One region of the Embleya sp. NPDC050493 genome, then DNA from elsewhere that is predicted to be linked to it. Evidence: riboswitches for the same ligand, from Rfam matches in the RefSeq annotation. Region 1 holds a riboswitch; each other region holds the start of a gene.
What was found. A riboswitch is a leader RNA that binds a small molecule or an ion and turns the genes downstream of it on or off. The one in region 1 is predicted to bind cyclic di-AMP.

Region 1 (2,193 bases):
TCGAGACCGCGAAGTCCTGGCCGGTGTGGCTGCCGCTGGACCAGCGCGAGCCGCCGGCGCCGAAGCTCGACGTGAGCGTGGCGCCGGAGACCGGGGCGACATAGGCGCCGGAGGCCTTCTCGGTGCTCGCGGCGGGCTTGGCGTCGCTCTTGGCGGCCTCGGTCTTGACCGAGGTCTTCGGCGCGGCCGGCTTGGTCTCCGCCTTCGGCGCGGCCTTGGGGGTCTCCGGCTTCTGCACCTCGACCTTGGGCGCGGCGGCCTCGGTCTTGGCGGTGGTCGGCGCGGCCTTGCCGTCGACCGTGAGCTTTTGGCCCGGGAAGATCAGGTCGGGGTTCTCGCCGACCACGCTCTTGTTGGCCTCGTACAGCTTCGGCCAACCGCCGGGCACGTGCGCGGCGCCGGCGATCTTCGAGAGCGTGTCGCCGGCGACCACGACGTAGGACGACGTGGCGGCGGAGTCCGACTTGGCGACCGGCTCGGTCTTCGGGGTCTCGGTCTTGGGAGCCTCGGCCTTGGGGGCCTCGGACTTGACCTCGATCTTGGGCGCGGCGACCGTCTTCTTCGGGGTCTCGGCCTTGGGAGTCTCGGTCTTGGGCGCCGTCTTCGGCGCGGTCTTGCCGGCCGAGGAGCCGGTGTCGACGTCGGGGGTGGCGCCGCCTCGGGTCAGGCCCGCCTTGACCGAGCACACCGGCCAGGCACCGGGGCCCTGGCTCTTGAGCACCTTCTCGGCTATCGCGATCTGCTGACCCTTGGTCGCCAGGTCGGCCCGCGCGGCGTACTGCTTGCCGCCGAACTCGTTCCAGGTGCTCTGGGTGAACTGCAGGCCGCCGTAGAAGCCGTTGCCGGTGTTGATCTGCCAGTTGCCCGTGCTCTCGCACTGGGCGACCTTGTCCCAGGTGCTCACGGAGGCGGCCTGGGCCGTGCCCGCGCCGATGATCGGCATGGCGACGCCGACTCCGGCGACACCCGCCGCGGCGATCAGACGCGTGGTCCTACTGGTGCTGCGACGGCGATGACGCCCGGTTCCGGACAGCATTGCTGGATCCTCTCCCACGCCTACGAGGTGAGCTGTCGGATTCGGGCCGGAGATCGATAGCCCGGCCACATCCCGAAGGACGTGGCTTCACCCCAAGCCGTTCGCGGCGTCCGATCGTCTCGATCGGGGCCGTTCGCGGCGGTTCACCTGTGGTTCCCCCGCTCCTGTCGTGTGGTGCTCGTCAGCCTCCCGAACGGCCGGCGACAGGATTCGGCGTACCGGCGATCGGGGTCCGTGTGGGATACGGACGGATCGAACGCTAAGCAGGCTCGGACGTAGATCACAAGTCCGTGTCGGATAGAGGTCGAATATCCGATTTGCGGATGAGCGCAATGTAGATGATCCCTTACGGAAAGGACCGCAGTTGGCGTTCCGTGCCGGATCCATCGGATTTGCGTGACAGTGGTTCCCGGTTGTGGTGCATGCCGATCGTCCGGAAACGATCACCTACGTCCCGCCGGTCACATTGGCATCGCGGGTAGCACCGGCCGGCGGGCACCCATGCCCATCCGGGCGGGCGCCCGCACTCGCGGCCGGCGTGATTCACCCCACATTCGATACGCCACATGTCCGATTCGTCCCAGGCGACTTCGTGCCGGACACGGCCTGGCTCCGCCGCGCCGACGACCCATCGGCACGGCGCCCCCACCCCGTCGTCTCAGCCGCGCAGCGCCTGCCAGCCGGCCCACGCGCTCTGCACCATGTCCGACGTGCCGTACCGGGCCTTCCAGCCCAACTCGGTGGTGATCAGGTCGGCGCTCGCGACCACTCGGGCCGGGTCGCCCGCGCGTCGCGGGTGGTGCTCCGGCGCGAGGTCGCGCAAACCGGTGACCTCGCCGATGAGTTCCACCATCTCGCGCACCGATGTGCCCTCGCCACGACCCACGTTCAGCACCAGGTGCGCGTCCGGGTCGGCCGCGAGCCGACGGGTGGCGGCCACGTGCGCTTCGGCCAGATCCACCACATGGATGAAGTCGCGCACGCACGTGCCGTCCGGGGTGTCGTAGTCGTCCCCGAAGATCACCGGCGCCTGCTCGGCCGTCAACTTCTCCAGCACCATCGGCACGAGGTTGAACACGCCCTTGTCGGCGAGTTCCGGCGCGCCCGCGCCCGCGACGTTGAAGTAGCGCAACGAGGCGTACGAGATGCCGTGTGCG
Region 2 (2,193 bases), on a different contig from region 1:
CCGGGACGCGGGGCGTGGATGATCTTGCCGCCGCCGATGTAGAGGCCCACGTGCCGGTTGTCCGAGTAGAAGAACACCAGGTCGCCCGGCTGGAGCGAACCCTTGGCGACGCGCGGACCGTCGTTGACCTGGGTCCAGGTGGTCCGGGACAGCCTGACGCCCGCGGCCTTCCACGACGCCTGGGTCAGCCCCGAGCAGTCGTAGGAGCTGGGCCCCTCGGCGCCCGACACGTACGCCTTGCCGATCTGGGCCCGCGCGAACGCGATCGCGGCCGCGGCCCGGCCGGACGCGGGGATGTTGGTCGCCGGCGGCGTCTCCGCCTTGTCCCGCGAGCTGCGGTCGTTGCCGCGCGTGGTGTCGCCCTCGTGCTCGTCCGAGTCGAGGACTGCCTTCTTCTGCTGCTCGGTGAGCGTGTTCAGCAGCCGCTGGGCCTCGGCGAGCTTGGCCTGGATCTCGGTCTTGTTCTTGTTCAGCTCGGTCCGCAGCTTCTCCAGCTCGGCCAGCTGCGAGGAGGCCTCGGTGCGGTCCTGCTGGAGAACCCGGGCCTGCGCCGCGATCTGCTTCAGCTTGGCGGCCTGCTGACCGTCGAGCTGGGACATCATCTGCGACTTCTGCAGGTAACCCTCGGGGTCGCCGCTGAGCGCCAGCGACAACGACGGCGGCAGACCACCGCTGCGGTACTGGTTCGCCGCCAGGACACCGATCTGATCACGCAGAGCGTTCAGCGCGATCTGTTCCTCGGTGACGCGGGCCTGCGTCTGATTCGCGGTGACCTGCTTCTTTTCCAGCTGATCTTCGACGCCGTTGGCGACGTCGGTCACCTTGACCACGTCACTGTGCAGCTGGTTGACCTGCTGCTTGACCTGCTCGAAGGATGCGGCGGGATCCGCGCTCGCGGTGCCGGCAAAGGTCATCACGCCGGTCATCGTCGCGGCGGCCGTCACTACGGTCGCTGCGGTACGCACGGCGGTGCGCGGCTTGGGCTTGCGGTGCTGCCCGGGTCGACGTTGGGACGCCACTGGTGGCGAGTCTCCTTCCTCGGCCGCCTACCGGGTTAGCTGACGGGTTCGGGCGGAAGAAGGCGCCCTACGGTGCCGAGGCACCGATTCACCCCAGGGACTGCAAGGGTCCCCGGTTCCGGCTTCGCATCGTCGACGATGGTTACCCACCGTCACCTGAACGCGTCCCCGAATTCGGCGGAGGTGATCGTGTCGACCGGGTGGCCGACGTCGAGCCGATCGCCTGTCGCAGAACACTAGTCACAGGCGTGTCAGGACCATCATCATCAGCCACCGCATTGCCAAAACTTTACCGAAATCACCGTTTCCTTCTCCGTGTATCTCGGGAAAAGCGCGCGGATTCCGGAAAGTCCATTTTGAGCAAGTTTTCTGATGATCGTTCTGATTTGACCTGTCCAAGTAGTCCCGGACAAGGACACGGACAACGCCAGGATCGACGCCAACCGGTCATTCTGCTAACGGGTGTCGACCACCCGGAACACCTCGGCCATCCGTCCCGCGCCCAGGCCGAACCGCTCGGCATTGCGGGTGAGCATCGTCGTGACCTCCGCACGCAGCCCGGTCAGATGGCTCGTCTGACTCGCGTGCGACAGCAGGGCCGCCATCTTGCGCTCGAACACCGCGCTCACCTCGACCGCGTGGTCCGGCGCCGGTGTCGGCGACAACCACGTCTCCGGCACGGTCCACTCCTTCAGCCCCTCCACGTCCAGCAGCTCGGGGTGCGCGAACGGGTTCCGGGCGTCCGGATAGATCGCCCGCATCGCCGCCTCGCCCGCCTCCAGGTGATCCGGATGACTGGGCGCGAGCCGGGCCCAGTCCCGCTCCGGGCTCGGGATCACCATGCGCTGCGGGCGCACCTGCCGGATCACCCGGGTGATGTCGCGCCGCAGCTCGAAGGTCGCCGCCAGCCGCCCGTCCGGGTAGCCGAGCCAGTACAGCTGCCGCACCCCCACGTGCGCCGCCGCCGCGCTCTGCTCGGCCCGCCGGATCCCGCCGATCTCGGATCGCGGCACCGCCGGGTCGAAGCCGCCCGCGTCCCCGTCGGTGACCAGGCAATAGCTCACCTCGATGCCGGCCTCGGTCCAGGTCGCCACCGTCCCCGCCGCCCCGTAGTCGATGTCGTCCGGATGCGCGGCCAGCACCAGGACCCGCTCCACGTCGCGATCGTCCAGCA
Region 3 (2,193 bases), on a different contig from region 1:
ATCGGCATCGCGGTCTCCGGCGCGCAGAGCTGCGCACTGGCCGGGCAACTGGCCGACCTGGTCATCGCGACCGAGCCCAAGGGTGAGCTGTTGGCCGAATTCGATCGGCACGGCGGCGCGGGCAAGCCCCGGGTGGGCCAGCTGCCGGTGAGCTACGACCCCGACCGGGACGCCGCGATCGCCCGGGCGCACGAGCAGTTCCGCTGGTTCGGGGGCGGGTGGAAGGTCAACTCCGAGCTTCCGGGCACCGCCGGCTTCGCGGGCGCCACGCAGTTCGTCCGGCCGGAGGACGTGGCCGAGTCGATTCCGTGCGGCGACGACGTGGGCGCCTTCGTCGACGCGGTGCGCCCGTACGTGGAGGCGGGGTTCACCGAGGTGGCGCTCGTCCAGATCGGCGGCGAGACGCAGCACGCCTTCCTGGACTGGGCTCAGGACAAGCTCTTGGCGGCACTGCGGGAGTTGTGACGGGTTGGGACTGCGGAAGCGGAGCGGAGCGGGGGCGCGAGGTCGGCGCCCCCGCTTCGTGGTTTCGGCTCCGGCTCGCGTCGCGAGTGCGGTTGCGGTTGCGGTCCGCCGTAGTGGGGAGGTAGGTCGGGCCCGATCGGCATCGGCGCATCGGCGCGGGTCGGCATCGCATCCATCGCGCGGGTCGGCGATCGACGATCGGCGGACGCGCGCGGTGAGTGGGTAGGTGGGGCGGGCGGGGCGGATGGGGTGGCGGGGCGGATCGTTCGATCGCCGGCATGTCCGGCATGTCCCCTCGATCGAACCGTCCGAAATGTGATGTAGGCCGCATGGATAAATCGGACATAAATTACTAAGCCGACTTCGTGTGGTAATTCATTTCCCGCGTCCCGGCATGAATTTCGACTATTTTCCGTGACCGGACGATCACGCCACTCTCCGAGATATCCCCTCGTCATCACCGGTACGTCGCGCCGGGTCCGGGTGAGATGTCGCCTTTATTCCGCCTTTACGCCGGAGGCGAAGTCGGCGTTTCGGTTGTGATCCGGCATCGGCATTGCCTACCTTTCTCGCCGATTCACCTTTCGGGTGAACCCTGTCGCCGGTACGCCGAATCCCGTCGCCGGCAGCGGGAGGTCTACATCGAAGAATCCGACGGGAGCGGGGGAACCAGGTGGATCGCCGTGGCCGGGATCGTTCCGGTGACGGCTAGGGGTGAAGTCGCGTCTGCGCGACCGGGCTGCTCCAGTCCGAATCCGACAGCTCACCTCGTAGGCGACAGGAGAGGACCCCATTTCATGCTGTCCGCAAACGCTCGCCACCGCGCCGCTCGCCCCGCCAACGTCCGCCGCTTCGTCGCGGCGGTGGGCATCGCCGGCATGGGTGTCGTGATCCCGGTCGCCACTGCCGGTACGGCTCAGGCACAAGCCCCCTCCACCTCCGAGCAGCCCACCTCCGGCGCCTCCGCCGTGCTGTCGGCGGCCCCGACCGCCGCGGTCGAGAGCGCTCCGGTCCAGGCCGCGCCCGCCGCGCAGGAAACCGCCGTCCCCGCCGACAAGGCCGGCTACGTGGTCAAGGCCGGCGACACGCTGTTCGGGCTCGCCCAGGCCAACCAGGTCACCGGCGGCTGGCAGAGCCTGTACGAGCTCAACCGCGACGTGCTCCTGTCCGGCCCGGACCTTATCCAGATCGGCCAGACCCTCCGGCTGACCGGCGCGGCGCCCGTGCTGTCCAAGGCCGCTCCGGCCCAGCCGAGCGTCAAGGTGCAGCCGAAGACCACCGTCACCCCCGGCAAGACCACCACCAAGCCGGCGAGCAAGCCGTCGGCCGGGGTGTCGGTCAAGCCCGCCGCCAAGGCCCCCGCCAAGCCCGCCACCGGCGGCTCGAAGGGCAACCAGGCGCCGACCGGCGGCTCGTCCACCGCGTCGAGCAGCAAGGCCGCCCAGGCCGTGGCCTTCGCCAAGGCGCAGATCGGCAAGCCGTACGTGTACGGCGCCACCGGCCCGAACGCGTACGACTGCTCGGGCCTGGTCCAGGCCGCGTACAAGTCCGCGGGCATCTCGCTGCCGCGCGTGACCAACGACCAGTTCGCCGCCGACCCGCACGTGTCGGTCGCCAACCTGCAGCCCGGCGACCTGGTGTTCTTCTACTCGGGCATCAGCCACGTCGGCATCTACATCGGCGACGGCAAGATGGTGCACGCCGCCAACCCGCGCAAGCCGGTCGAGA
Region 4 (2,193 bases), on a different contig from region 1:
TACTACGCAAGTTGCAGTTGTCCAACCGGCACGAGCTGACCCGCTGGGCGACCGACCGGCGACTGGTCTGACCCCGGCGCACGCGGAGCACGAAAAACGCCGGCGTCCTCCCCCGGAACGGGTCCGGGGGAGGGCGCCGGCGAGGTCTCTACGCGCGACCGACGGGTCTAACCGGGTCGAACCGCCGCGTAGAACGGCATCGAGCCCACCGGTGCGTAGGTCACGTTCTTGCCCGGCCGCGGGGCGTGCACGATCTGCCCGCCGCCGACGTAGATGCCCACGTGCGAGTTGTCCGGGTAGTAGAACACCAGGTCGCCCGGCTGGAGCGCGTCCTTGGAGATCCGCGGACCGTCGTTGACCTGGGTCCAGGTGGTCCGGGTCAGGCTGACGTTCGCGGCCTTCCACGACGCCTGGGTCAGCCCGGAGCAGTCGTAGGAGTCGGGGCCCACGGCCCGGGGCGAGTACGGCTTGCCGATCTGGGCCTTCGCGAACGCGACCGCGGCCGCCGCCCGACCGGACACGGGGACATTGGTCGCCGGCGGCGGTGTGTCCGGCTTGTCCCGCGAGCTGCGGTCGTTGCCGGCGCGCGTCGTGTCCGTGCTGCCCGCATTACCCGGGTTACCCGTATTGCCCACGTGCTCGTCGGAGTCGAGCACTTCCTTCTTCTGCTGCTCGGTGAGCGTGTTCAGCAGCCGCTGGGCCTCGGCGAGCTTGGCCTGGATCTCGGTCTTGTTCTTGTTCAGCTCGGTCCGCAGCTTCTCCAGCTCGGCCAGCTGCGAGGAGGCCTCGGTGCGGTCCTGCTGGAGAACCCGGGCCTGCGCCGCGATCTGCTTCAGCTTGGCGGCCTGCTGACCGTCGAGCTGGGACATCATCTGCGACTTCTGCAGGAAGCCCTCGGGGTCGCCGCTGAGCGCCAGCGACAATGACGGCGGCAGACCGCCGCTGCGGTACTGGTTCGCCGCCAGGACACCGATCTGATCACGCAGAGCGTTCAGCGCGGTTTGTTCCTCGGTGATCCGGGCCTGCGTCTGGTTCGCGGTGCCCTGCTGCTTGGTGATCTGCTCCTCGACGCCGTTGGCGGCGTCGGTGGCCTTGATCACGTCACTGTGCAGCCGGTTGACGCGTTCCTTGGTCTGCTGGAACGACTGCGCGGGATCCGCGCTCGCGGTGCCGGCAAAGGTCATCACGCCGGTCATCGTCGCGGCGGCCGTGACCACGGTCGCTGCGGTACGCACGGCGGTGCGCGGCTTGGGCTTGCGGTGCTGCCCGGGTCGACGTTGGGACGCCACTGGTGGCGAGTCTCCTTCCTCGGCCGCCTACCGGGTTAGCTGACGGGTTCGGGCGGAAGAAGGCGCCCTACGGTGCCGAGGCACCGATTCACCCCAGGGACTGCGAGGGTCCCCGGTTCCGGCTTCCCATCACGATGACTGTGGTCACCCACTGTCACCGAAATGCGTCCCCGAATTCGGCGGTGGCGATCGTGTCGACCGGGTGGCCGACGTCGAGCCGATCGCCTGTCGCAGAACACTAGTCACAGAAGTATCACGATCATCACCACCAACCTTCGCATTGCCAAACCTTTACCAATCTCGCCGTTTCCTTCTCCGTGTATCAAGGGATAAGGCGCCTGGATTCCCGAAAGTCGATCTTGGACCGGTTTGGCGACTGTTGATCGCTTATAGCCCGCCGGAGAGTAATCGACCCGTGCCGGCTAGGCTGCCGGGCAACAATCGCGGCTTCCCGGTGCCGCGCGACGGTCGACGAGGAGTTGTACGACGTGGACGTTCTGCGGCAGATCCTGCTGGTCCTGCACATCGTGGGTATCGCGTCCCTGCTCGGCGGCTTCCTCACCCAGATGTCCGCGCTGCGCACCGGCGACGGGCGGATCGTGCCCGCGATGACGCACGGCGCGCTGACCATGCTGGTCACCGGCCTGGCCCTGGTCGGCGTGGTCCAGGCGGGTCTGGACGAGGACGTGGACAACGCCAAGATCGGCACCAAGCTGGTCATTCTGCTGGCCATCCTGCTGCTGGTCTGGGGCAACCGCGCCGCGGACCGGGTGTCCTCCAAGGTGCTCGTCGCGATCGGACTGCTGACCGTGGCGAACATCGCCATCGCGGTCATGTGGACCTGAGACCCCGCCGACAACTCCGCCCACCGCCGGCCCGAGCCGAACCGCCCGGGCGAGCGACG

Region 2: another riboswitch for cyclic di-AMP. It lies ahead of ACIBM5_RS28445 (NlpC/P60 family protein); the one in region 1 lies ahead of ACIBM5_RS21655 (transglycosylase family protein).
Region 3: another riboswitch for cyclic di-AMP. It lies ahead of ACIBM5_RS34460 (NlpC/P60 family protein); the one in region 1 lies ahead of ACIBM5_RS21655 (transglycosylase family protein).
Region 4: another riboswitch for cyclic di-AMP. It lies ahead of ACIBM5_RS28455 (NlpC/P60 family protein); the one in region 1 lies ahead of ACIBM5_RS21655 (transglycosylase family protein).

The regions. Positions count from the first base shown of each region.
Region 1 covers NZ_JBITHP010000010.1:261,774-263,966, reverse strand. Annotated here, with positions in the region: gene ACIBM5_RS21655 (transglycosylase family protein) at 1-1,036, opposite strand, end outside; cyclic di-AMP (ydaO/yuaA leader) riboswitch at 1,041-1,262, opposite strand; gene galE (UDP-glucose 4-epimerase GalE) at 1,695-2,193, opposite strand, start outside.
Region 2 covers NZ_JBITHP010000016.1:195,739-197,931, reverse strand. Annotated here, with positions in the region: gene ACIBM5_RS28445 (NlpC/P60 family protein) at 1-1,019, opposite strand, end outside; cyclic di-AMP (ydaO/yuaA leader) riboswitch at 1,029-1,167, opposite strand; gene ACIBM5_RS28440 (PIG-L deacetylase family protein) at 1,475-2,193, opposite strand, start outside.
Region 3 covers NZ_JBITHP010000024.1:587-2,779, reverse strand. Annotated here, with positions in the region: gene ACIBM5_RS34465 (LLM class F420-dependent oxidoreductase) at 1-465, shown strand, start outside; cyclic di-AMP (ydaO/yuaA leader) riboswitch at 1,099-1,256, shown strand; gene ACIBM5_RS34460 (NlpC/P60 family protein) at 1,263-2,193, shown strand, end outside.
Region 4 covers NZ_JBITHP010000016.1:198,104-200,296, reverse strand. Annotated here, with positions in the region: gene ACIBM5_RS28460 (LuxR C-terminal-related transcriptional regulator) at 1-71, shown strand, start outside; gene ACIBM5_RS28455 (NlpC/P60 family protein) at 168-1,289, opposite strand; cyclic di-AMP (ydaO/yuaA leader) riboswitch at 1,299-1,479, opposite strand; gene ACIBM5_RS28450 (hypothetical protein) at 1,778-2,134, shown strand.